3 regions of the Vibrio ponticus genome follow, and region 1 is predicted to be linked to each of the others. Evidence: predicted binding sites of a transcription regulator. Region 1 holds the regulator's gene; each other region holds the start of a gene.

Region 1 (7,653 bases):
CATCGATTATCTCGGCACCACTCGACCTCTCAGCATGCTCAAGTCGTATTGAACAAGGTTTCTCGAAGCTCTACAAAGCCTACTTACTTAAGTCACTCAAGCGTAACGCGCTGCGCAAGCACCATCTACTTAAAGGTGAACTTGGGCTCACCTACCAAACCATTAAGCGCGTGACTAAGTTATACGACTTTGACGATTTGATTACCGCGCCACTGCATGGCTTTAAAGATGCAGAAGATTATTATCAGCGCTGCTCAGGCATCCATCGCCTGCAACAGATCAAACTGCCAACCCAGATCATTCACGCCAAAGATGATCCCTTTATGACTGATGCGGTGATCCCTCACTTTGTGCTGCCTGACAATATCGACTATCGACTGCTGGATAACGGCGGGCACGTCGGCTTTGTCACTGGCTCACTGCTCAAACCAAGATTCTGGCTAGAAGAGATGCTACCCGCTTACTATCAGCCACTAAAAACCGCATAATGTTAGAGCCAGCAAGACTGGCTCTCTCCCAATCATAAAAGTAAGAGGTATTTATGATTATCCCTTGGCAAGAAATTGCTGCCGATACCCTAGACAATTTAATTCGTGAGTTTGTACTACGTGAAGGAACCGACTACGGTGCGGTTGAGGTTTCACTACAAGCTAAAGTCGATCAAGTAAAAGCTCAGCTCGCTTCTGGCGAGGCAGTGATTGTCTATTCTGAGTTGCACGAAACCGTGGATATTCAGCTTAAACAGAAATTCTAATCTCTATGCGGCATAGACACTTCTGTGCCGCTACACCGTATTTTCTTCACCCATGCCCACAGTAGAATCTTTTAAACAAAAAGTTAAAGCATGTTATATTGCTGTGATATCCAAATAAGTCTGCCCAGCGCAGTACTGACTTGGAACAAACATAATTATTAACAGGAACGTTAGTTTTAGACAGGGTTTGTCATGTCAGCAAAGCATCCAATCATTGCCGTCACTGGTTCTTCTGGTGCGGGTACTACCACGACCTCCGAAGCCTTTCGCAAGATGTTCAATATGATGGACATCAAACCCGCCTGGGTTGAGGGGGATAGCTTCCATCGTTTTACACGTCCTGAAATGGATGTGGAGATCCGCAAAGCCCGTGAACAAGGTCGCCATATCAGCTACTTTGGTCCGCAAGCGAACGACTTCCCTGCTCTGGCTGAGTTTTTCCGTCAATACGGTGAAGATGGCAGCGGTAAAGTCCGTCGCTACTTGCACACTTTTGATGAAGCGGTGCCTTACAACCAAATGCCCGGCACTTTTACGCCATGGCAAGAGCTCCCAGAAGACAGTGATGTTCTGTTCTACGAAGGCTTGCATGGCGGCGTGGTGGATGGTGATGTTAATGTGTCTCAACATGTCGACTTTCTGATTGGCATGGTGCCGATCGTCAACCTTGAGTGGATTCAAAAGTTCGTCCGCGATACTCGTGACCGAGGTCATTCTCGTGAAGCGGTCATGGACTCAATTGTTCGCTCAATGGATGATTACCTAAACTACATTACGCCACAATTTTCTCGCACCCATATTAACTTCCAACGTGTGCCGACCGTGGATACCTCCAACCCGCTGGATGCGAAGGGGATTCCAAGCTTAGATGAAAGCTTTGTGGTAATCCGCTTACGTGGCTTCAAAAACGTTGACTATCCCTACCTATTAGCAATGATAGATGGGTCATTCATGTCGCGTCACAACACGCTCGTTGTCCCTGGTGGCAAAATGAGTTTTGCGATGGAACTGATTGTCAGACCGATTCTTCAGCAGTTAATAGAAACGGGCAAAATTGGCTAAATAGCGTAACCCAAGTCACCTAAAAGTGTGAGTATTACTGAGCGAGTCACGTACAAACGACCTAGAGAATACTTACCCCTGGGCGGCATTGTGCCTGTTACCTTTGTGGTAAATCAGGCACCGTGACGAGACTCTGAAGTCCGCGTTTTTAAGTCATTTAGGTAGCGATAAACGCGATTACTTTTCATACCGTGATCATGTGCACGTTTTCGCTTATAAAATAGCACCCTGTACCCGATTAAAATCAAGAAATCCTTTGGGAAAAAGGATACTATTTGAAACCGAAACACAAGATAGCTTGCAGCACTAGTAAAGTGCTCTTATCCTAGTTATCCCCATTTTGGGCTTAGCAACAACATGGAAAGCGCAAGCGTACCCTGCAGAGGAAGTGAGATATTATGGTTCTAGGTAAACCTCAAACCGATCCAACATTAGAGTGGTTCCTTTCACACTGTCATATTCATAAGTACCCATCAAAAAGCACGCTAATTCATGCGGGCGAGAAAGCAGAAACTTTGTACTACATCGTTAAGGGTTCTGTTGCGGTTCTTATCAAGGACGAAGAAGGTAAGGAAATGATCCTTTCTTACCTAAACCAAGGTGATTTCATCGGTGAGCTTGGTCTATTTGAAGAAGATCAAGAGCGCACAGCTTGGGTTCGTGCCAAGTCTCCTTGTGAAGTAGCTGAAATTTCATTTAAGAAATTCCGTCAACTTATCCAAGTAAACCCAGACATTCTTATGCGTCTGTCTTCGCAAATGGCACGTCGCCTACAAGTGACTAGCCAAAAAGTGGGTGACCTAGCATTCCTAGATGTAACTGGTCGTATCGCGCAAACGCTACTAAACCTAGCGAAACAACCTGATGCGATGACTCACCCAGACGGCATGCAAATCAAGATCACACGTCAAGAAATCGGTCAAATCGTTGGCTGTTCTCGTGAAACGGTTGGTCGTATCTTGAAGATGCTAGAAGAGCAGAACCTAATCTCTGCTCACGGTAAAACTATCGTTGTGTACGGCACTCGCTAATTCACACCTGTGAGCGAATAAGATTACAAAAGCCACCCTCGGGTGGCTTTTTTCTTTAGCGGAATCGAGAATTTGGAACGCTTCGCTCCGAGATCGGACTTCGAGATAAAACAACTTAAACCCCGTTCCATACACGAAGCACTCCAATATCTGTCAGCGGCAGCATTCCGTGTGAGAAGCATTCCCGTAGCCGTAAGCGACAGCGTTCCGTGCGCGAAGCATTCCCGCATCCGTAAGCGGCAGCGTTCCGTGCGCAAAGCATTCCCACATCCGTGAGCGGCAGCGTTCCGTGCGCGAAGCATTCCCACCTCCGTAAGCGGCAGCGTTCCGTGCGCGAAGCATTCCCACCTCCGTAAGCGGCAGCGTTCCGTGCGCGAAGCATTCCCACCTCCGTAAGCGGCAGCGTTCCGTGCGCGAAGCATTCCCACCTCCGTAAGCGGCAGCGTTCCGTTATCCGTTGGTACTCTCAAATATCTTATCGGCTGATGCGGCGACAAAGCCGGGGTAAAGCTCACCGTCTGCCATTGGGTAGCGCTTAGCAAACTCGTAGAAACCTCCGGGGATAAGCACTACCCCATCCTCAAATTCCACTTGAACTTTATCTGCCATGGTAGACGATTGTTCGAGCAACACATCGGGGGAACCTTTTACCTCTCCGCCGGATTGGTTAATCACAAAACCACAAGCTTTGAGATAGTCATTCACCTGTTGCACTTGGTCAAACTGATTGAGCTGATTAACACTCACAGTAAAGTGGTTGGCGCCATAACCGTGCGCGGCTAACCACGCGGCGTACTCACTCTCTTGTGCGAGCAGTTGATAATCTTGATGCGTCAATTGCCAAGGACGACCAGCGTACAAAAACTCACTACCTTGCATATCCTCCGCGGATACTTGAGCAACCAACTGTTTGACTATCGTTTGTAGCTGCGCAGAGCACTCTTCGACTTTAAGTTGACTAATAAACACTTTAGGTTGAGTTGGATCAGGGTGTTGATAGTGCTTGGCGACCAGTTTTTTGGCTTCAAACAGATAATCGCCAGCTTCTTGGTAGCCTAACGCTAAGAAAGGTTTAGCTAACACCTCTAACTCAACTGGCGCTAAGTTGAAGGTACGCAGGGCAATGTGGTCATTGATGAGTGGTTCATCTTCTTGCAGCAGCTTATGCACATTACCCGCTGAGGGGCAAAGGCGTGAGGTATAATCTTCCCATAGCGACTGGAACAATGTATCTGGCGTCATAGCGCCTCCTTGTTTCGGTGTAGGGTGTTGTTATTGTTCTTTGAGTAAGTCAATCAAGTGTAGTGTAAGACTAAGTCACTAGAGTATTAACCTATGTGACTTAGTCTAAGTTTTTACAAGATGATACCCGGGCTTAAGCTATCAGGTAACAAGGTTTGCTCACCTTCCATCGAAGCCATTGGGTAGGCGCAGTAGTCAGCCGCGTAATAAGCACTTGGACGCAAGTTACCCGATGCGCCCGGTCCACCAAATGGCGCATCGCCACTGGCTCCGGTTAACTGACGATTACGGTTAACGATACCGGCGCGAATGTGCTCAACAAAATATTCCCACTCCGCGTCATCGGTGGAGACTAACCCTGCCGACAAACCAAAGCGAGTATCATTGGCGAACTCTACCGCTTGCTCAATGCCTTGATAGCGAATCACTTGCAGTAAAGGACCGAAATACTCTTCATCTGGCAACGATTCGACAGCTGTTACATCAATGATGCCCGGTGAAACAAACGCGCATGAACCTAACTTTGCTTCAATGAGACTTTCACCACCGAGTGACTGCAGGTTTTGCTGAGCATCGAGGATTATGTTCGCTGCCGCTTGAGAGATCTGTGGTCCCATAAAAGGCGCCGGGTCGGCAAAAGGTTGATCAACACGAATATTACGCGTGGCTTCGACCAGTCTCACCAGCAGTTGGTCACCTTTATCACCGCTTGGTATATAAAGTCGGCGCGCACAGGTGCAACGCTGACCAGCACTGATAAATGCGGATTGGATAATGGTATAGACGGTCGCATCAAGATCGCCGTACTGCTCTGAAATCACCATCGGGTTGTTACCGCCCATCTCCAGCGCCAGCATTTTATCTGGCTGACCTGCAAACTGGCGATGCAGTAAGTGTCCAGTATTGGCGCTACCGGTAAACAACAGCCCATCAATCCCTTTTGATTCAGCGAGCGCGATCCCGGTCTCTTTGCCGCCTTGAACTAAGTTAATCACGCCATCAGGCAAACCCGCTTTCTGCCAAAGTTTCATCGCCAGTTCACCCGTCCACGGAGTTTGCTCCGACGGCTTAAACACCACGGTATTACCGGCTAACAGCGCAGGAACGATATGCCCATTGGGTAAATGGGCAGGAAAATTATAAGGACCAAAAACTGCCATAACGCCTAACGGTCTGTGACGCAGCACGATTTGATTACCTGCCGCCTCACGTTGCGACTCACCCGTGCGCTGATGATAAGCTCGAATTGAAATGGCAATTTTACCCGCCATAGCCGCCGCTTCCGTACGCGTTTCCCACAGCGGCTTCCCGGTCTCTTTGGCTATCACCTCAGCAACTTGCTCGCTATTGGCTTTGACCAATTCGGCAAAGCGCAACACGACCGCTTCACGCTGCTCAAAGCTCAGCTTTTTCCAGCTTAAAAATGCCCGTCTTGCGGATGAAACCGCCTCATCCACTTGAGCCGCCGTTGCGCTACGGCTTTGCCATACCACTTCACCACTGTATGGCGTGGTTGACTCTATCGTTTCACCTGCACCTTCTAGCCACTTACCTGCTATCCACTGTGTCATATCATCATTCCTTAACTGTTTGACGTTATTGCGCAAGCATGCGCACGTAATCCCCGTTTTCGACCTGCAAAGCCTCTGCAACATCCGGTGCGATAATGACCGACTCAGTGGCGTGGTCGTGAGCCGCTTTAGCCGCGACGGCTCTAAAGTTTTCAAACGAGGTGTTACTGATCAAATAGTCGTTATCGCTACTGTGCTCACTGATAGCAACTTTGGCGCGGAAAGAGTGACGCACCGATTCGATATTACGCAAATCGCACTCGACGGTTGGACCACCATCAAAAATATCGACGTAATTACGGCAGGTGAAGCCCTCTTTTTCCAATAGGCTCAACGCCGGCTTGGTATTGTCATGCACCTGCCCAATGACCGCTTGCGCTTCTGGGCTAAGCAAATTGATGTAGATAGGTAACTTCGGCATTAGGTCGGCAATAAATCCTTTCTTACCAATCCCGGTTAAGTAATCTGCCATGGTAAAATCGATACTGAAAAAGTTCTCTTGTAGCCATTGCCAAAATGGAGAGTTGCCCTCTTCGTCAGAGACTCCACGCATCTCTGCAAAAACGGTTTTTGAGAAACGATGAGGATGTTCCGCCATCATCAAAAAACGACACTTCGACATCAAGCGTCCATTGAGACCACCACGGAACTTCTCACGCAAAAACAAGGTACAAATTTCACTGCATCCAGTGTAGTTATTACCAAAGGTCAGCAGCTTCACCACATTATTCACCCCCAACTTGGGCGATGAATGAACAATGGTACTGATGTGGTAAGAATAAAACGGCACATCCCAACCAATCGATGCTTCAATACCAGTACAGCCCGCCACTTCATCACTGTCACTATCAAACCCGACCATGAGATAACCTTCATCACCAGGTTCGGTCACTTGGGGTTTAGCGAAGCTATATTCTGAGTGGGTGATACGGTTAGTCAGTAGTTCTTGATTAACCGGTAGAGATGTAAATCCGTGACCTGATTCGACGGCACAGGTGTGCAACGCATCATAGTCTGACATAGAGATAGGACGAACAACCAGCATCGATACTCCCTCCAGATACTGATATCAACACCACAATCTCAAGCTGGCTCAAAGCAAGCGAGTTGCCATGACCAGTTAAGAACCGCTGCGGGGTTGATATAGCGAAAACAGAGCTCTGTTTTCGCTGAATGTTGTAATTAGTTAGTCAGGCTTGCCAGAGCCTTATCCAGTTTTTCTAAACCTTGTTCGATATCTTGCTTACTGATCACTAAAGATGGTGTAAAGCGCACCACATTGGCTCCCGCCACAAGAACCATCAGCCCTTGTTCTCCTGCCGCAACCAACACATCGCGAGCGCGACCTTGCCATTTTTCATTGAGTGCCGCACCAAGCAATAGACCTTTACCACGGATTTCGCTGAAAATCTGATACTTAGCATTGATTTTCTCTAGCCCTGTGCGGAATAGCACTTCACGCTCTTTGACACCTGCCAAAGTTTGGGGCTCACTCACCACATCAATCACCGCTTCTGCAACCGCACAAGCAAGCGGGTTACCGCCATAAGTCGAGCCATGTGTGCCCACTTTTAAATGCTCAGCCAGTTCATTGGTCGTCAGCATTGCGCCAATTGGGAAACCCCCACCGAGAGATTTTGCGGTACTTAAAATATCTGGCGTAATACCCAAACCTTGGTAAGCATAAAACTCTCCAGTACGTCCGTTTCCGGTTTGAACTTCATCAAAGATCAGCAGCGCGTTGTGCTTATCACATAGTTCACGCACGGTTTGAATAAACTCATCGGTGGGTGCAATAATGCCGCCTTCCCCCTGCAATGGCTCCATCATGATCGCGCAAGTGCGATCAGAGATGTGCGCGCGCAAAGCATCAACATCATTATATTCAAGGTGAGTAACGTCACCGGGCTTTGGACCAAAACCGTCTGAATAAGCTTCTTGACCACCGACCGTCACAGTAAAAAATGTCCGCCCGTGGAAGCCTTGTTTAAAG
Region 2 (7,653 bases), on a different replicon from region 1:
CGGTATAACACCGCCGCAACTGCTGGCAAGCTAAACGTGATAAAGCCAAGAATAAGTGCATACGCGCCAGTTTCTGCACTGATACCTGCCGGTACATCGAAGGATACGATGATAGTGATGGCGCAACTCATCAAACCCAGTGCCGCTACGAGCACCATACCTACTTTTCCGCCCGGAACACGAAATGGGCGCTCAAACTCTGAATGTTTGCGACGCGATACCAAGAAGCTGATGAAGATACAAATGTACATCACCATGTATAGCTGAGTCATAAGAATGTTTAGTAGCCACATCCCCTGGTTAACATTTGGTACCAAGATAAACACCAGAGAAAGAACACTGACGATAGCACCTTGCAGCAGCAACAGGGGTACTGGCGCTTGGTTTTTATTCTCTTTTGATAGCGCGATTGGCATGAAATTGTCTTTCGCCGCGACGTGTAGGCTCTTGGTTGGTGCGATGATCCAGTTGTTAAGGCTCGCAAGACTGCCGAAGACAATGGCAAGGGCAATGATTGGCAACATGAACGACATGTTTAGATCATCAAAAAAGGCTTTGAACGCGAGAATAACACCTTCACTTAAGCTTGAATGATCACTTGATACAACAGAAGAGATCGAAAGAGAACAAGCGGTTAGAGACACTAAGATCAACACGGTTGATATAATCAGTGCTTTCGGATAGGTCTTTTGTGGGTTGTCTACTTCATTTGCGTATGAGGTTGTAATCTCTAGCCCTGTTAGTGATAACACCACGGCGGTAAAGCCAGCACCAATGCCATCTTGAGAAAAATCAGGTAGCCAGTCAGATACATGACGTAGTGAAATATGTGATTCGCTCGGGTTGGTGTAAGCCCAGTAACCACCAAGCGCAATAATCAGCAATATAGGAAAGATTAAGCCCAAAGTACCAAATACATTGGTGATCATGGATGACAACCGTAAGCCGAATATATTCACTAAAGTCAGAGCCCAGAAAATGACGTTGATCATTACCAGCATGAAGATGTTGTTTTGTGCGAGTTCAGGAAAAAACGGGTATGTCCCTGTTGCAACAATGAATGAAATCAATGGTGGGTAATAGACGATATTTTCAGCGTATTGATACCAAACGGTAGCAAAACCGAAGTTTGGTCCGATGGTTTCCTTACCCCACAAGTAAACCCCACCTTGTTGAGGGTAGGTAGTGCTTAATTCTGCGCAGACTAGAGCTGTTGGAATGAAGAAGCAAACCCCAGCTAATAAGAAGAAAGAGATTGCATGACTGCCAAATAAGGCGGCGCCAGGTATGTTCCTTATACTGTCAACGGAGGTAACCGTAATCATAATGACAGAAAAAACACTCAGTTTGACGGCGGATTTGGCGATATTGCTCATTCGATACCTTTAGTTATCGTGACGCGTACTACACATAGGAAAAGCGCGTGCTACAAGTAAGACGTACGTATTGTAGGAAGGTGACAAACCGCTGGTATATAGCCAAAAATGGTATGTATTTACTCAAAAATGGAGAAAAAAGTTGAGCAATGATCTTTGATTGTTGTAAACGTTTGCTTTGGCGAAAATGGTGTAATTCTATTACAAAAAAGCATAATGATGGTTATGTATATAACAAATTATTCCGTCAGTCGTTTTGCATATTTAAAGACCGCGATAGGACTACGGGAGAAAGGTTAGACAACACAGAGAAAGTTAAAGGCAAGTTAAGCGTTAAACGGACAGATGCTTTATATCGCTAACAATCTGAATATGACATTTCATTCAACAGAGTTACTTGGCGTGAAACCTAAACTTTACGCTGTGTTGTTTAATTGCTCAATATCTAATGCTTAGTCGTTATCGGATCTTGAGTAAATATCCGCACTGACTGCATTGATAAACTTCTTTTATGCCCACTAGTTTTTGTAGAAAGGTGCGGTGGAGTCTTTGAAGCGATTTATGGTGTGTGCACATATTCTAGGTTCCTTATACCGGAGCATAAACCAATCAAGAAAACCCCAGAAATTCTCTGAACTTGATTGATTTTGATACTAATGATTGTTGCAAGATAACCGTACTGTTGTTCATAAAAGCGTATTCAGTAACGATTAAGGGAAGGCGATATTAGGCGTTAGATATTAATGTAAACAACTTATATAAAGTTAAATGATGGCGGAATAGATTTAACGACTAAAGCTAGATAATTGATTAGTAATAAATATATGTTTATATGTGCATTTGTGTCAGGTGATAAACAGTAGTTATAAGCATGAGAATGTCGCTGTAACTGACTGATAAAAATCCCATTTTGCTCGCACAGAATTCGATATAGTCAGGGTGAGTGCCTCTGTTGTGCTATTCTTTTGATTATTAAAGATAACGATAGATCGATGGTGGTGCCTGTTTATAAATGGATAAACATCATTTGAGTCGGTGATTTTTAATATTTCTAACCTCTAGCGTTAACTCTAAGTCACATCAAAAGGATATTGGTATGAAACTTAAACGCGAAGCGATGTTGGCACTATTAACATGCGGTGTTGCAGTTAATTCATTGGCTTCTCAGGAAATCTCAACATTTATCTATAATGGTGCCAATACCTCCGCTGCAGAATGGCCGTCTATCGCAGGGCTATATTATGAGTCGGTTGATGATCCCAATGTTTATGGTCAGTTTTGTACCGCCACGATACTAGACAATCGACATGTTATGACCGCAGCCCATTGCCTATATTACAATGGTAACTTAGATGAAGAAGTCATGGTGTTCACTTCGGTCGCCCCTCAACTCAACAGCAGTCGTCAATTTGCAAGTTCTGGCAAGGTGCGTGGTCAAGCGTTTTATATTCATCCTAACTATGTGGACTCATCTGATGCCAATGGCATAGCCTGGCCAAATGACATCGCGATCATTCAACTTGAAGAGGCGATGAATGTCTCTGCTTTTGACTACGTTGAGCTTGGACAATCGATGGATTCATTCAATTATCGTATTGACGGTGAGCCGCTTGTTGCCGTGGGTTATGGGGTAACTGAAACTGGAAGTAGTGGTGAGTTGTTAAAAACTCAACTCAATTATGAGCCAAGCTTTTCATGCGATCTAGGCGCTAGTGATTCACAGATCTGCACCTCTGGTGAATTCAATAATTCGACAAACGTGCGTAATGCAATCTGTAGCGGCGATTCTGGGGGACCGCTGTACTGGTTTGATGGTTCAGAATACAAGCAAGTCGGAATTTCGAGTTATGGTTGGATAGACTGTTATGAGTCGAGTTCGGATGATACTTCGGTATTCACGGAAGTTGCCGACTATTCAAGTTGGATAGCGAGCGTTATTGCTGGGAATGAAACACCAAATTTTACGGTTACGGCAGAGCAGCGTGATCAGTACGAGGGATCTGATGATTTCGGCGATAGGGATAGAGACCGAGCTTTTGAAGAGATAGACCGATTATTTTCAGTAAACGATTCGAGCGGTGGTAGTACGTCGTTGTTTATGCTCTTGTGCTTAACTGCGATTGGCTTTGCTCGATTATCTGTTAGATCGTAATGGTCACTTATATCCTCAGAGGCGCAAACGGCTCGTTTTCTTGCTGCGCATAACTACTTGTTTATCGTATTATCAAGTAGCGATAGATTGGAAAGCGAAGGTTCGAATGGCAAGTCAAATCAAAAAAGAAAGTAAGTTTAATGCGCTCTTGTAAGGGCGTTGTTAGCAACGGAGACAATGCCCTCTCGAGTGCTCTAGGTGCGCAGTCGGTGAAAGTTTGTGCCCAGGTTAAACATGATCAGTGAATCGCTTGCATTACTCGGCGAAATTTAGACGTATTCATCGATGTGGTGCATCTTTCGAACAACATTTTCGCCTTTAAATGTCTTTACCACGACATTGTCTTCATTGCGAATTTGGATTTGATTGTGCTGATTAAGCGAAGCACTTAAATGACCACCTTGGTTTTTCAAGCTTTGATCGATGAATTTAGTCGCAGATTTTAAGTCATGCTGGATATGGGGTTGGTAGATAGCATGTTCGATTTTCATCATCCGTTGATTCCTATCAATAAAACCGTACATCGTTCAATTTATCACCAGTCAAATTATTGGTCTATAGTACGTGGTTTACCTAGGCGATGTTTACTGTAAGCTTTTCAATACAAAAAAAGAACCCCGCACAAAGCGGGGCAGAAGGTTGTTGTATATGTCTAATGCCAAACTGACGTATGTTAAGAACGCGAGGAGTTATTCGTTAACTAAATTAAAGTTAGAAACAAAGTCTGTTTAGCGCCAATTTAAATATGCATTCTGTTGCTTTTATGTTCGTAAGTGTGATCCTTATTCAGGAGTGAATGGAAAAGCGATGAAACTAAAAAACGTTTGCGTGGTTAAATAATGAGCGCTTGAACGTTTGCGTAAAAATATGTGATGAATGTCTCGTATCTATCGCTATACTTGCCGCCCGGTTATGGGCAAAAACCCTACCAATACAAGCCGTCACATGGACGAGTGAATGACCCCAAGGACAGGACCAGCTGTTAATTCAATGCTTGTAAAGGTGATCTTAAGTGAATGTGATTTTTGGTTTAATCGGTATCCTAGTCCTAGTTGGATGTGCAGTGCTGTTGTCAGAGAGCCGTAAGGCGATCAATTGGAAAACAGTATCGCGAGCGATGCTATTGCAGGTTGGTTTCGCCGCCTTAGTTCTCTATTTCCCGTGGGGGCAAGTAGCGTTAGCCAGTTTAAGTGGTGGTGTTGCAAGTCTTCTCTCTTTTGCCGATGAAGGCATCAAGTTCCTTTTTGGCGATCTTGCTAATACTGGTTTTATCTTCGCTGTCCGCGTCCTTCCTATTATTATCTTCTTTAGTGCGGTTATCTCAGCGCTTTATTACTTAGGCATCATGCAACGTGTTATCGAGTTCATCGGTGGCGCTATTCAAAAATTCTTGGGTACAAGTAAAGCTGAATCTCTCGTTGCAACGGGTAATATCTTCCTTTCTCAAGGTGAATCTCCACTTCTTGTTCGTCCTTTCCTTTCTCGTATGACTCGTTCTGAACTGTTTGCTGTAATGGCTGGTGGTATGGCATCGGTAGCGGGTAGTGTACTGGGTGGATACGCAGGCTTGGGTGTCGATCTTAAATACCTTATTGCGGCGAGCTTTATGGCTGCCCCTGGTAGTTTGATGATGGCAAAGATCATTGTACCTGAACGCGGTACACCAGTTGATCAGTCAGACATTGAAATGGACAAAGCTCAAGACTCTAACGTTATCGATGCGCTTGCAAGCGGTGCGATGAATGGTATGAAAGTAGCCGTTGCTGTAGGTACCATGCTGATTGCATTTGTATCGGTTATCGCGATGGTCAATACGGGTCTTGAAAACTTGGGTGAGCTTGTTGGTTTCTCAGGCGTCACGCTGCAAGGTCTATTTGGTTACTTGTTCGCACCACTTGCTTGGGTTATCGGTGTACCATCAAATGAAGTATTGATGGCGGGTTCATACATTGGTCAAAAAGTGGTAATGAATGAGTTTGTTGCCTTCATTGACTTCGTAGAACACAAACAACTGCTATCAGAACACTCGCAAGTGATCATTACTTTCGCTCTGTGTGGTTTTGCTAACATCGGTTCTATTGCAATCCAGCTTGGTTCGATTGGTGTGATTGCTCCTGAGCGTCGTTCTGAAGTTGCCAACCTAGGTCTTAAAGCGGTAGCTGCCGGTACACTGGCGAACCTAATGAGTGCATGTTTAGCGGGTATCTTTATTCTGCTTTAATTAACCAATCAGTTTTGTTTAAGCGCCTTCATTTGATGGCGCTTTTTTTTGTTCCGCGGAAGGCTAATGAGGCTTGAAGGCGTGATTAACAACTTAAATGAGTCAACTCACTCATATCAAAGACGATGATTCAGCGAGAGGAGGCGAAACGCGCTTCTCTATTGATGACTTTAGCGACTTTTCCCATCCTCTAATAAATCTGACTGATTAAATCGGAAAACTATTGTTTAAGTCATTGTCTCGAGCCTTGATGTCGCTCATATTGTGCTTCATATACCTAAACGAAAGCTATTTTGAGAAGTACAGATATGGATAATTTGGTTAAACGATTTCTGCGTTATGTTTCTTTTGACACTCAATCAAACCCAGCTAACGCTGCATGCCCAAGCAGTGATGGACAATTTACTTTCGCCAATCAACTAAAACAGGAGTTAGTTGAACTCGGCTTAAGCGATGTAACATTAGATGCGAACGGTTACCTAATGGCTCGTTTACCAAGTAATGTAAACTATGAAGTACCAGCGATAGGTTTTGTTGCACACATGGATACTGCACCTGATGCATCTGGAGCGAATGTAAAACCTCAAGTGGTTGAAAACTACCAAGGTGGTGATATTGCTTTAGGAACTGGTGAGCAAGTTCTTTCACCAGTTCAATACCCAGATTTACATAAGTTACATGGTCACACACTGATCACGACAGATGGAACAACGCTTCTAGGTGCAGACAATAAAGCGGGTATTGCTGAAATCATCACAGCAATTGCAACGCTAATCGAAAATCCAACCATTCCTCACGGAGATATCTGCATTGGCTTTACGCCAGACGAGGAAATCGGTCGTGGTGCTAACTTATTTGATGTTGAAAAATTCGGTGCGCAATGGGCTTACACCATTGATGGCGGTCCTGTAGGTGAGTTGGAGTTTGAAAACTTTAACGCGACCAATGCTGATGTCATTTTCTACGGTAACAATGTCCACCCGGGTACAGCCAAAGACAAAATGGTTAACTCAATGAACATCGCTGCGCGTTTTCAAATGATGATGCCAGCAGAGGAAACGCCGGAGTGCACCGAAGGTTATCAAGGTTTCTACCATCTAAAATCTGCTGAGATGTCTGTGGCGAAAAGCGAACTCGGATACATTATCCGTGACTTTGAGCGCGATGGATTGGAACAGCGTAAAGCGTTCATGCAGCGTATTACCGATGACATAAATGCTAGCTTAAGCCGTGGTCGTGTTGAGCTAAAACTCACTGATAGCTACTTCAATATGAAGGAGATGGTTGAGCCTCATCCACACATTATTGAACTAGCAAAACAGGCGATGCTCGAGTGTGATGTAGAACCTTTGATTAAGCCGATTCGAGGTGGTACCGATGGTGCAAGATTGTCATTTATGGGTTTGCCTTGCCCGAATATCTTTACTGGTGGCTACAATTTCCACGGTATTCACGAATTCATTACGGTTGATGGAATGAAGCAAGCTGTTAGCGTGATAGTAAAATTGGCAGAAAAAACCGCTTTAGAATACCGTTAATCGCCTGAATGCTCTAGGATTTAGTAAGAGCCAGACTGGGAATCGGTCTGGCTCAATACTGAATTTGAAGGAGTATAAATGCGATTTCTTTTATTAATTGGGTCCCATCTTACGTTTGCTGCTGTGGGTTTCGCGTTAGGGATCTACGCTTTGCCTATTCTTACCCAGCCTACGGCACCAGCCGTAGAAGAGATACAAGACATCACCAAACATGCACTGTTTAACGCTGAATTTCAACGAGAGCGGCTAGACAGTGACTTTTTGCACTGGGGTGAAGGCTCAGTGGCGATCAGCGATACTCAAATCGTGTTCATGGGCGAGCTTGCACCAGGTCCTGATTACAAACTCTACCTATCACCGGTATTT
Region 3 (7,653 bases), 1.2 Mb from region 1:
GTTGAATATGCTAAAGCCAAAGAGAACGCGAGCTTCATTACTCCCGTGCCTGGTGGTGTGGGTCCGATGACGGTAGCAAGCCTGATTGAGAACACCATGCTGGCTTGTGAGCAGTTCCATACGGAGAAGTAGGCGGAGCGGAACGCTACGCTTACGGATGCGGGAACGCAAAGCGAAGCTTTGCTTCGGGAATCGAGAACGCTAGCCAATGCCTAGCGACAAGATAAACAAAGGGCTGACGATAATCGTCAGCCCTTTTGTTTTAATTCGAAGATTTAATCCACGGATAGTTTTAGCGTGTGTCTTTCAATTCCCGAAGTGAGGCGTAAGCCCAGCCTTCCCGTTCGCTTGTCATCCCCGAGAGAGAGGGACGACCGAGTTGGGGATCTCGGGGTTAACTTCAACAAGAACAAGATTCCCTACTCGCGCTGCGCGCTCTATGGAATGACAAAGAAGTTAGGATTAGAATGCGACGCAGAGGCGAAACTACAATTCTTTGATCATCAACTTTATCGATTGGTGGTCTTTTGTTGAAGGGAATGGCTTCGTATCATTAAATACGAATTCGTCATATTTTACTTCTGCCTTAGCAACAAAACCCCTCTTCTCAAAAACCCATTGCGAGCGAGAGCCCGCAGATTCTGCTTGAGCAAATTTGAAGCCCAACGAAAGAGCATTTTCAAGAGCCGCGTTAATCAGTGATGTCGCAACTCCTTGTCCCACATAATCAGCATGAACACCAATAAACTTAACTTGAAGGTATGCTTTCTCTTCAACCATGAGATTTTCAAAGTATTTTGAGTTAAGTAACTTTAAAATCGCCATCATTGAATCTTCGTCAGCGCCTTCAAAAGATAGAGCCCCATTCAGATCGCAGCATAAGACGCCGCCAATCACTTCATCATTTTCGTTCAACGCAACGTAACCCAATGCGTTTTCAACATTTTCAGAGCTGACATACGTCAGGTAGCCTAAGAACTCTTGGTTGACATGCTCACTATCAAATTGGTCGCGAGCGAATGAGTCAAAGATAACTTGAGCCGTTGCTTCGACCTGAGAATATAAAATAGGCTTGATGGTAAATGGCATGTATGTACTCCAATTGGTTGTAGGAGCAGCACATATAGACGCACTACTCCATAAGGAAAGTAGTGCCAAGGAATCTAAAGATGAATTCTTACCAAAGGTAAGGAGCGGAATAACCAACCGCTCTTTATCGTTTTAGGCTTGAGTAATATACAGCAATGATTCGGGAATGGGAACGCCATGCGAGTGCATGGCTTACGGATGCGGGAACGCAAAGCGATGCTTTGCTTCGGGAGTCGAGATTGGTAGGCGATGCCTAACTACGAGATAGACAAAGGGCTGACGATAATCGTCAGCCCTTTGCTTTAATTTGAAGATTTAATCCACGGAACGCTTTTAGCGTGTGCTTTTCAACTCCCGAAGTGAGGCACAGCCGAACGTTCCCGCATCTCGAATCCGTAAGCGAGGTTTTCACCTCGCGTTCCGTATCCCTTAAAGACTCAGAATTACGCCAGCTAGTGATGCGCTCATTAAGTTCGCCATTACACCTGCTGCGATTGCGCGAAAGCCGTATTTCGAGATGAATGTACGCTTCTCTGGTACTAGGCTGCCTAGACCACCGATTAGCATCGCCATAGTCGAGATGTTAGCGAAACCACATAGAGCGAACGTTACGATAGCTTGTGAGTGTTCACTTAGCAGTGGTTTCACTTCCATTAGCTGGATGAAAGCCACAAATTCGTTCACCACTACTTTGTTACCGATTAGCGAACCTGCGATGGTCGCTTCATTCCATGGCACACCTAGTAGCCATGCCACTGGTGCAAATAGGTAGCCAAGAATTAGCTCAAAGCTTAGTTCAATGCCAAATAGATCACCAGCCCAGCCAAGAATACCGTTTAGTAGTGCAATCACACTGACGAACGCTAGCAGTGTTGCACCTACCGCAACCGCGATACGTAGACCAGACATTGCGCCATCTGCCATTGCTTCAACGACGTTAGTTGCTTTTGGCATTTCTACATTCTCTAGATCCATTTCTGGTGCAACTTCACCGCTTTCAGGCATCATAATTTTCGCCATAAGCAGACCCGCAGGCGCAGACATAAATGCCGCTGCGATTAGGTAGTTGAGATCCACACCCAGTGATGCGTAACCCACTAGCGTACCACCGGCAACTGATGCCAAACCACCCGTCATTACTGCGAAGAACTGAGAGTCTGTCATGTGTTTTAGGTAAGGCTTAACCACAAGTGGCGCTTCGATCATACCAACGAAAATGTTTGCTGTAGCAGAAAGAGATTCAGCACGACCGATACCAAGAAGTTTTTGTAGACCACCGCCAATCAGGTTGATCACTTTTGGCATTAGACCAATATGGTACAAACCAGAAATCAGCGCTGAGAAGAATACGATGATACCCAATACGTTGATTGCAAAAGTGAAGCCACCTGTTGCCAAGCCACCGAATAGGAATGCGATACCTTCTTGACCATAGTTGATTAGGTTAGAAACCGCTGCAGTTACGCTGCCTAGCGCTTCTTTACCTGCCGGAACATACAGAACTAGCAATGCGAACGTGATTTGTAGTGCAAACGCCAAAGATACCGTTCGGTAGTTAATATTTTTTCTATTTGTAGATAGTAGCCATGCTGTAAACAGAATCGCCACAATACCAAGGATTGAGTTCATAAAATGAATCCGACAAAAGTGGGGGAACAAGATTGGCGCCGGATAATAACCGCGAAAAAATGAGACGCAAGTCACGTTTGTTGCAAAGTTGTGGTTTTGAGTGGTTAGTTTTCAACCACCAATGTAACCATATGTTTTTTAACAGGATAAACGATTGCCAAACAGCATTATTTCCAAATGGAAAATATGTTTCTGACTTCAGAAAAAATAACTAAACGTTTGGTCGGCTAATATAAGGGGCTAATTGAACATCCCAGTGACAAGGAGAGCCAATTTTTTGTTTGATGAAATCAATCACCGCCGAGGTCTTTTTCGGCATGTAATGACGGCTTGGATACACGGCATAAAATGGCATGCTTTGACTGGCTCGCCACTCTGGCAGCAATTGGATCAACTGACCGTGCTTGAACTCATCACGGATCAGATAAGTCGCCAAGTAAGCAATGCCCCACCCTGCGACTGCCGCATCACGCACCGCTTCAGCTAAGTCGACCGAGTAGTTACCACTCACTTTAACTGCTAACTGCTGCTCAGCATTACTAAAGCTCCAGTTGGTGTAGTCACGCTCCCAACTGCGATAGATCAGACAATTGTGCTCGGCTAACTCTTGCGGGTGGGTTGGCGCGGCGTGATGCATTAAGTAATCTGGTGAAGCGGCAACCACAAACTGGCAATCGGCGATACGCTGCGCAACATAGCCTTCTGGCAGTCGTTCATTATTGGTGATCCACAAGTCGAGCCCTTCTTCGAGCATATCCACTTTGTAGTCAAACAGATGAACCTCTACCTGCAGGTCAGGATGCTGCGCTCTTAACTCTTGAATAGCAGGAATGATATGCAGTGTGCCAAATGATTGTGAAAGCCCGATTTTCACCAAGCCTTCCACTTCATCTCGTTGGCTCTCAATCTCGGTTTGCGCTTCATCGATCGTCAGCACGATTTGTTGGCAGTGACGATAAAAGCGTTCCCCCGCTTCGGTAGCGGTAAAACTGCGTGTAGTGCGCTGCACAAGCTTTACACCTAACGATTGTTCTAACAGGGCAAGCTGTTTACTGACGTGCGAAACCGACACCCCTAAGCTTTTTGCCGCTTGGGTAAAGTTCTTATGTTTAAGTAGTGCAGCAAACACCACCATTTGTGCGGCTCGTTCTGAAAGCACAGCGTCTCCTAGAAAAATTGAAGGGGCTCAATGAGCCCCTTAGTATACGTGTGGATATTCAACTTAATCTAGCATGATGCGGTCAGCTAAATGACTTACCGCTAATGCAAAGTAGTATGAGCGGTTCCACTTCATCAATACGTTGTAGTTGTTGTAAACCAAGTAGACACGACCGTCCGCTTTATCTGGTGCGGTCAACCATGCTTTGACATCGACGTTAGGTAACGCTTGTCCTTCGTAGCGAGTAATACCGAGCTTACTCCACTCCGCCAATGACTTCTCTTTACCTTCGACACGTCCTTCCAGGCTCATATCAAACCCTTTAGGCAACTTAACTTGGCGTCCCCAAGTATAGCTGTCATCCCAACCTGATTGGCTCAGGTAGTTCGCTGTAGAAGCAAAAACGTCTGCTTTGGTATTCCAAATGTCTTTTTTACCATCACCATTGCCGTCAGCGGCAAAGTTGATGAATGAGCTTGGCATAAACTGACATTGCCCCATCGCACCAGCCCAAGAGCCTTTCATATCTTCTACTTCGATATGTCCTTGATCGAGAATCGTCAGTGCTGCCATCAACTCTTTACGGAAGAACTCTTCGCGGCGACCATCGTACGCCATAGTCGAAAGTGCATCGACCACGCTATAGTTGCCAGTAAAGCGACCAAAGTTACTTTCTACGCCCCACAGCGCAACGATAAATCTTGGCTGTACACCGTACTTTTCACCAATACGAGTTAACTCCGCTTGGTGCTCTTTATACAGCTCTTTGGCTTGTTTGACTTTCCAATCAGGTACCGCACGCGGAATGTATTCATCCAACGTCAGGCGTTTTTCTGGTTGGTTGCGATCGGCTTTTACGGCGCGAGGTTTGTAAGTGACCTCGGCAAAAGCACTATTTACAATTTGCTGTGAAATGCCCTGTTCCAGTGCTTGCGCTTTCAAGCCTTCAACGTACTGGTCAAAGTCTTTATCTTGCGCCAACGCTGTTGAACTCAAGCTTACACCTAGTAAAACTGACAGTAATTTCTTCACTCTTACCTCCCTGAGAATCGGAGTTCTTATTCTGATTTTAGACGTGCTTTCTGTTCTTTGTATTCGTCTAATAGATTCTTTGGTGGTGGTGGCAATTGCAAGAAAAATCCTTGCTCATTAATCGACTGTTTCACTTTTTCGATATCTACTTGCGCTAGAGTACGACCCGCTAAGTTCACCATCATCACCATGGTAGGTTTACCAAACATTTGCATTAGTTGGTCAGGAACTTGTGAAAAATCGTCTTTTTTTGGCACGTATAGGTAAGCGCCTTCTTTTTTAGCACTTTTGTAAATTGCACAAAGCATGAGTAGCCTTTAATCCATCAATCATTGGGAATATGTGTGTTTTGTCTTTTTTTTTAGCAAAACACGCAATTGACAGCAAGATAACTTGCTGAGCTTATTATGGGAATATAACATGAGACCCCTACTCGCAGGCAACGTCATTTCTGCAACAGCGAATTTCAAAAGAGGTCCAAAGTAAAAGATGTCACATACCCCAGATCTAAAAGGTAGTAGTTTTACTTTGTCAGTTTTACATCTTTCAGATAACGATGTTGAAAAAACCATTCGTTTCTTGCAGGAAAAGGTTGAACACGCTCCCGCATTTTTCGCATCAGCCCCTGTCGTAATCAATGTCTCTTTGGTAGAAGGTGATATTGATTTCGCCACCCTTAAACAAGGGATTACTGATGTGGGTATGATCCCTGTAGGGGTCACTGGTAGCAAAGACAAACGTATTCAAAATATGGCTCGTGAAGCTGGCTTTGCCATTATGTCTGCCAGCAAATCTGCCGCTCAAGCGCCCGCGAAAATGGCACCGACTAAGATTGTACGCACCCCCGTGCGCTCCGGTCAGCAAATCTACGCAAAAGACGCAGATTTAGTCGTACTCAACCATGTGAGCGAAGGCGCCGAAGTGATCGCCGATGGCTCAATTCATATTCATGGCACATTGCGTGGTCGCGCGATTGCAGGCGCAAGTGGCAATACCGGCGCGGTGATTGTTTGTAATAAACTCAACGCAGAATTGATGTCGATTGCTGGTCACTATTGGCTAACCGAGCAATTTGCCGAACAGTTTTGGCAACAGAAAGTTTTATTTAGTTTGGAAAATGACTCGCTGAAATTCGAGTTGTTGACGATTTAAAGATTATAAGGATTAAAGAATGGCACGCATTATTGTTGTGACGTCAGGTAAAGGCGGCGTAGGTAAAACTACATCTAGTGCTGCGATTGCGTCTGGTCTTGCGCTAAAAGGCAAAAAGACAGCAGTGATCGATTTCGATATCGGTCTACGTAATCTTGATTTGATCATGGGTTGTGAGCGTCGCGTAGTATACGACTTCGTTAACGTTATTAACGGCGAAGCAACGCTAAACCAAGCGATGATCAAAGATAAGCGTACTGAGAATCTATTTATTCTGCCAGCTTCGCAAACTCGCGATAAAGACGCCCTAACCAAAGAAGGTGTGAAGCGCGTTCTTGATGAATTAGACGAAATGGGTTTCGAGTTCATCATCTGTGACTCGCCAGCAGGCATCGAACAAGGCGCTCTAATGGCGCTGTACTTCGCCGATGAAGCGATTGTCACAACTAACCCTGAAGTATCTTCTGTACGTGACTCAGACCGTATCCTAGGCATTCTTGATTCTAAATCTATCCGCGCAGAGCAAGGTCTAGAGCCAGTTAAGCAGCACCTACTGCTAACTCGCTACAACCCAGCTCGCGTAAACCAAGGCGAAATGCTAAGCGTGGAAGACGTTGAAGAGATCCTGCACATTTCTCTTCTAGGCGTGATTCCTGAAAGCCAAGCGGTATTAAACGCTTCAAACAAAGGCGTGCCAGTAATCTTTGACGAACAGTCAGATGCAGGTCAAGCTTATTCTGATACCGTTGATCGCCTGTTAGGTGAGCAAATTGACTTCCGCTTCCTAACGGAGCAGAAGAAAGGGATTTTCAAACGACTATTTGGAGGCTAACAAGGCATGTCATTACTGGAATTTTTCCGTCCGCAAAAGAAGACTTCTGCAAACTTAGCCAAGGAACGTTTGCAGATCATCGTCGCTGAGCGTCGCAGTCACGACGATCCAGCGCCTTCATACTTGCCACAACTTAAAGAAGACATTCTTAAAGTGATCAGTAAGTATGTTGCGATTGATCCTTCAATGGTCGATTTAACGTTTGAACACAAAGATGACGATATCTCAGTGTTAGAGCTAAACGTTAAGTTGCCGGATGAAGAGAAGTAGGCATTTTTTCGCTGACTAAAGAGCCGATGCACATGCATCGGCTTTTTTGTATGCGAATAAATGGAACGCAAAGCAAAGCTTTGCTTCGAGAGGCGAGAACGCGAAGCCGAGCTTCGCTTCGGGAAAGATAACGGAACGCTAGGCGTTGCCTAGCTACGGAATACGGAACGTTTCGCTCTGCTCCACTTCGAGATGCGGGAATGCTTGGCATAGCCAAGCTTGGGGAAAAGCGAGCGGTCGGCTCTACAATCTCGATTCTCGAAGCCCAGCCTGCTGGGCGATCCCGATTCTCGTCTCCCGAAGTGCAGCTCTGCTGCACGTTCCGTTTTTCCGCTTTGCGTTCCTCCCTCCCGAAGCACTGCATTGGCAGTGCGTTCCCAAATCCCGCATCTCGAAGCCCAGCCTACTGGGCGTTCTCGATTCTCGTCTCCCGAAGTGCAGCTCTGCTGCACGTTCCGTCTTCCATAGCAAAGCTTCGCTTTGCGTTCCC

Evidence for each region. Region 1 encodes CRP, which controls carbon source genes, mostly activating them, when cyclic AMP is high. Its sites were predicted from a motif close to TGTGANNNNNNTCACA; they were not measured.
Region 2: GZN30_RS18940 (NupC/NupG family nucleoside CNT transporter) is a predicted target of CRP. The motif match lies at 4,397-4,412, and genes of this name have one in related genera.
Region 3: GZN30_RS08465 (NupC/NupG family nucleoside CNT transporter) is a predicted target of CRP. The motif match lies at 2,779-2,794, and genes of this name have one in related genera.

Annotation. Positions count from the first base shown of each region.
Region 1 is NZ_AP019657.1:3,156,755-3,164,407, reverse strand. It holds gene GZN30_RS14280 (hydrolase) at 1-488, shown strand, start outside; gene GZN30_RS14275 (YheU family protein) at 542-754, shown strand; gene GZN30_RS14270 (phosphoribulokinase) at 947-1,816, shown strand; gene crp (cAMP-activated global transcriptional regulator CRP) at 2,215-2,847, shown strand; gene GZN30_RS14260 (DUF1338 domain-containing protein) at 3,298-4,089, opposite strand; gene astD (succinylglutamate-semialdehyde dehydrogenase) at 4,203-5,660, opposite strand; gene astA (arginine N-succinyltransferase) at 5,686-6,705, opposite strand; gene GZN30_RS14245 (aspartate aminotransferase family protein) at 6,843-7,653, opposite strand, start outside.
Region 2 is NZ_AP019658.1:1,070,814-1,078,466, reverse strand. It holds gene GZN30_RS18955 (APC family permease) at 1-1,376, opposite strand, end outside; gene GZN30_RS18950 (S1 family peptidase) at 2,473-3,528, shown strand; gene GZN30_RS18945 (hypothetical protein) at 3,798-4,022, opposite strand; gene GZN30_RS18940 (NupC/NupG family nucleoside CNT transporter) at 4,541-5,749, shown strand; gene pepT (peptidase T) at 6,058-7,287, shown strand; gene GZN30_RS18930 (DM13 domain-containing protein) at 7,366-7,653, shown strand, end outside.
Region 3 is NZ_AP019657.1:1,945,243-1,952,895, forward strand. It holds gene folD (bifunctional methylenetetrahydrofolate dehydrogenase/methenyltetrahydrofolate cyclohydrolase FolD) at 1-132, shown strand, start outside; gene GZN30_RS08460 (GNAT family N-acetyltransferase) at 487-1,089, opposite strand; gene GZN30_RS08465 (NupC/NupG family nucleoside CNT transporter) at 1,519-2,718, opposite strand; gene GZN30_RS08470 (LysR family transcriptional regulator) at 2,930-3,877, opposite strand; gene GZN30_RS08475 (lytic murein transglycosylase) at 3,941-4,909, opposite strand; gene GZN30_RS08480 (YcgL domain-containing protein) at 4,936-5,217, opposite strand; gene minC (septum site-determining protein MinC) at 5,399-6,061, shown strand; gene minD (septum site-determining protein MinD) at 6,081-6,893, shown strand; gene minE (cell division topological specificity factor MinE) at 6,900-7,163, shown strand.